DNA from 2 places in the Citricoccus muralis genome. Region 2 is predicted to be linked to the other one. Evidence: riboswitches for the same ligand, from Rfam matches in the RefSeq annotation. Region 2 holds a riboswitch; the other holds the start of a gene.
The links. Region 2 has a riboswitch for glycine ahead of P8192_RS01930 (DUF5058 family protein). Riboswitches for the same ligand answer to the same signal wherever they lie in the genome.
Positions count from the first base shown of each region.

Region 1: linked by a shared signal. The riboswitch ahead of gcvP (aminomethyl-transferring glycine dehydrogenase) and the one ahead of P8192_RS01930 (DUF5058 family protein) in region 2 are both predicted to bind glycine.

Region 1 is NZ_CP121252.1:1,087,770-1,090,163, forward strand. Features, by position in the region: gene P8192_RS05010 (inositol monophosphatase family protein) at 170-1,075, shown strand; glycine riboswitch at 1,146-1,244, shown strand; gene gcvP (aminomethyl-transferring glycine dehydrogenase) at 1,446-2,394, shown strand, end outside.
Region 2 is NZ_CP121252.1:423,523-425,916, forward strand. Features, by position in the region: gene fbaA (class II fructose-bisphosphate aldolase) at 1-487, shown strand, start outside; gene P8192_RS01925 (hypothetical protein) at 503-856, shown strand; glycine riboswitch at 1,034-1,127, shown strand; gene P8192_RS01930 (DUF5058 family protein) at 1,269-2,018, shown strand; gene P8192_RS01935 (hypothetical protein) at 2,057-2,394, shown strand, end outside.

The sequences.
Region 1 (2,394 bases), 660 kb from region 2:
TTTGATGACGTCAGAATACCTTCAGTCTAGGCATTCGCTGGTACACCAGCTATCTGCGCTCAACGGTCACTCCGAACTGGATGCCTTGAGATCAGTAGACTGAGCCACGAAGTGGATGGCTACATTGCACATCCTGCCCGTTTTCGCCCTGTTCTGGAGGAACTCAGCCATGACTTCGTCTTCCGACGCCCCAACTGCCAACACACCGGCACTGTCCACGCTGCTGACGGTGGCGCGGGCCGCGGCGCGCGCAGGGGCCGACGTGCTTGCGTCCCGACCGCGTACGGTGCTGCCCCTGCAGAAATCTGACCTGGGCGCGGAGACCAAGTCGTCGGGCTCGGACTGGGTGACGGATTTTGACCGCCAGGCCGAAGAGAGCGTGCGTAGGGTTATTACCGGATACCGGCCGAACGACGAAATCTACGGCGAGGAATACGGCTCGACGCGTCCGGAGAATCCGACCGGTTATCGATGGTCGATCGACCCCCTGGACGGGACCACGAACTTCATTCGGGGAGTCCCGCACTATTGCACGTCCGTGGCCGTTGCTGGACCGGACGGGGACTGGCTGGCCGGCGCCGTCGTCGCACCAGCCCTGGGACGGATCTGGTACGCCTCCCGCGGAAACGGAGCCTACAGTGTGGCCGAGGTCCCCGGAGCCGACGAGATGGTGGGCATTGCCAGCCACCCGGCAAAGCCGCAGCTTTTGAGCGGGCCGATTCTGGGACGGTCCGGTCGACTGCTGGCCAGCGGATTCGGCTACGACGCGGAACGGCGCCGCTTCCAGATCGGGGTCCTCTCGGAGTTGCTGGCAGAATTCGGAGACTTGCGCCGGATCGGCTCGGCGGCGCTGGATCTGTGCATGGTGGCCGACGGCACCTTGGACGCTTATGCCGAGTACGGGACGCAGGAGTATGACTGGGCGGCCGGGGCACTCATTGCTGAAGAAGCCGGTGTGCCCGTACGCCGCCCTCAGTGGCCGGAATCGAGCGAGACTCCCGATTGGATGATCGCCGGGGACATTGGTCGTCCGTTGTCCGAGATGCCGCACGCACTCGGTCATCCGCACGTCTGAGAGACCACGCATCCGGATTTCGGGTACTCTGGAAGGGGTTGTCGAACGTCACATTCGACAACCGCGCCGCTGACGGATGGTGGGAGAGCTCCGCACCACACCAGGGGCGGGCACCGAAGGAGCAACCCCTCCCCGGGAAACTCTCAGGTCTCCGTACCGCCATCACGAGGCACCTCTGAAAAGCAGTTGCGTTCGGAAACGGACACGACTCACCGACGGTGCAAGCCGGTCCTGCGTAAACACGCGATCCGGTCAAACTCTCAGGTTATTCAACAGGGTGGGGAGGATCAGTGACTCGCTGAGACGGCGTGGCCTCGCCGTCGTACGCACCGTTGCAACCGATCCGACAGATCCCTGGAGAGTTTCGATCATGACTCAGACCGTGCCTTCGGCCCCGTTCACCGACCGCCATATCGGTCCCACTCCCGATGACGCGACCGTGATGTTGCAGACCCTTGGCTACGACAGCCTCGAGGCGCTCATCGACACCGCCATTCCGAAGTCCATCCGCCAGAGCACACCCCTGGACCTGCCTGCTGCGAATGAGACCGAGGTGCTCGGCGAGCTGCGCCGGATGGCCTCCCGCAACATCCAGCGCACCCAGATGATCGGGCAGGGCTTCTACGACACCGTCACGCCCGCCGTGATCCGTCGCAATGTGGTGGAAAACCCGGCGTGGTACACGGCGTACACTCCGTACCAGCCCGAAATCTCCCAGGGGCGCCTCGAAGCCCTGCTGAACTTCCAGACCATGGTGATGGACCTGACCGCCCTGCCCATCGCCAACGCCTCCCTGCTCGATGAAGCCTCCGCCGCTGCCGAAGCCGTGCTGATGATGCGCCGCGCCAACAAGCGCAAGGCCGATGGGCTGATCCTGGTGGACGCCAACACGTTCCCACAGAACCTCGCCGTCATCGAGACCCGCTCCCGGGCGGTGGAAGCCCAGACCCGCGTGGTCGATCTGTCTGTCGGGCTCAGCGACGAGCTGCTGACCGAGATCAACGAGGTGGGACTGTGCGGCATCGTCGTCCAGCAGCCCGCCAATGACGGCTCCCTGGTGGACCACACCGCACTCTTCGCCCAGGTGAAGGAACTCGGCGGCATGATCACCGTGATCGCCGACCTGCTGGCCCTGACCCTGATTCAGGCACCGGGGGAGCAGGGCGCCGATATTGCGGTGGGCTCCACCCAGCGCTTCGGTGTGCCGCTGTTCTATGGTGGCCCGCACGCCGCCTACATGGCTGTGTCCAAGGGCCTGGAGCGCTCCATGCCCGGTCGCCTGGTGGGTGTCTCCACCGATGACGTGGGCCGTCCGGCTT
Region 2 (2,394 bases):
GCTCTACACCTCGGTGGCGGACGGCATGGCCACGGTGGAGGCCCTCGGTTCCGGCGAAAACGGCCGCTACCTGACCGCGCTGACCTTCGGCAACGTGCACGGCGTCTACAAGCCCGGCAACGTGAAGCTGCGCCCGGAGATCCTCGACGAGATCCAGCGCGAGGTCGGTGCCAAGCTGGGCAAGGATCGCCCCTTCGACCTGGTCTTCCACGGCGGCTCCGGCTCCACCGAGCAGGAAATCGCCGACGCCGTCTCCTACGGTGTGATCAAGATGAACATCGACACCGATACCCAGTACGCCTTCACCCGTCCGGTGGTGGCGCACATGTTTACCCACTACGACGGTGTGCTGAAGGTCGACGGCGAAGTCGGCAACAAGAAACTCTACGATCCGCGCACCTGGGGTGCCAAGGCCGAAGAGTCTATGGCTGCACGCATCGTCGAGGCGTGCCAGAACCTGGGCTCGGCCGGCAAGAGCATCAAGTAAGTAGGTGGATCGACGATGGGCATGATTCCTTGGTTTGCCTGGATCGCCATTGTGGCGATCATCGTCTGGGGTATCACGATGGTGGTCGGAACGCTGACCGGCCGTGATCTACCGGGAAGCGGTTCCTCCGAAGAGCTGGAGAAGCTGAAGAAGCGCGTCAAGAAACTGGAATCCCAGGTCGGTTCCGGAGCGATCGAGGCTGGTGCTGGTGGGGACGATAACGTCCGTGCCGAGCTGGAGGCCCGGCTCGAACGTCTCGAGATCCGTGCGCAGAAGCGCGACGACCAGGCGCAGAAGCATGACGACTGGCTGCGCCGTGCCGAGGAGCTCTCTGCCGAGACCAAGAAACAGGATCCTGACGTCCGCTGAACATTGCGCTGAAATAATAGATTCTCGAGGTCGGGGGCTCGTCACGGGCTCTCGACCTCGCTGTTTATCTTGGATTTTGCGCCAACGAGGGTATCCGCTGGTGTGGTACGGATTATCAGCGGAAAAATAATTGTGTGACGCACGCCATAATTCGGTGTATGCTGATCATCAATCCGCCACATCGCTGCTGGAGAGATCCCTGCTGTTGAGCAGGGGCGCCGAAGGAGCAATTGCCCGAAAAACTCTCAGGCACCCGGACAGTAGCGACCGTGCGGACTCTGGAGAGCAGGCGCGTTGAACGCGTCTCACCGACGGGGCAAGCGGCCCATCCTCAGCCGCCAATCTCTCAGGTTAGCAACAGAGGGGCTCGCAACGTTCTTGTTCATATTCTCCGAACACGGAAGAGCCTCCCATGACCCTTGCCACGAACGCCGATTCGACGAATGTGCTGGCGCTGGCCAATACGCCCTTGCTGTGGGTGCTGGCCTTCGGCGTCTTCGCCGTGATCATCGTCCAGACCCTGATCTACGTGCGCGCCGCACGCAAAGTCGCCCCCGAGGTCGGGATGTCCTCGGCCGATCTGCGCACCTCCTTCCGCACCGGCGCGATCACCTCGATCGGCCCCTCCCTGGCCGTAGCGCTGGTCGCGGTCGCCCTGCTGGCCATCTTCGGCACCCCGGCCACCCTGATGCGCATCGGCCTCATCGGCTCCGTCTCCTTTGAGACCGGTGCCGCCGCCATTGCGGCCGGCACCATGGGCGCGGAGCTCGGCGGGCCGACCTACACCCAGGAAGTGTTCGCCGTCGCGTTCACTGCCATGAGCCTCGGCGGGGCCATGTGGATTCTGAGCACCCTGATCCTCACCCCGATCCTCAAGCGCGGCGACAGCAAGATGCGCCAGGTCAGCCCGCTGGTGATGACCATTATCCCGGGAGCGGCGCTGCTGGGCGCCTTCTTCAGCCTCGGATTCGCGGAGCTGCCCAAGTCGGGCACGCACGTGATCGCCTTCATCACCTCTGCTCTGGTGGTGGGTATCTGCCTGTTCCTCTCTGCCCGCCTGCATCGGCGCTGGATCCGCGAATGGTCCCTCGGCTTCGCCATCATCGCCGGTTTGGCCATGGCCTACACCAGCACCCAGCTCCAGTGGTTCCCCGCGGCCTGAGCCCGCCGGCTCCCTGAACTTCTCAAGGATGATTCCCCATGACACTCTCCGCTGAACAGTCCAGCCCCGCGCTGGCCACCTTCGATCGCACCACCGCCCGCTGGGGCCGGATCACGATGATCATCGGGCTGATGGTCTCGCTGTCGGCTCCGCTGTACCTGGTGTTCTTCGCCGGACTCGATCTCAACACCACCCGCATTCTCACCGCGTTCCTCGCGGTGGCCGCGGTGTTCGGTGTGCTGTGGATCGTGGAGCCGCTGACCTACTTTCCGATCCTGGGCCAGTCCGCCATGTACCAGGTGTTCATGATCGGCAACATCTCCAACAAGCTGCTGCCCGCAGCGATGATGGCGCAGACCACCGTGGGCGCGAAAGC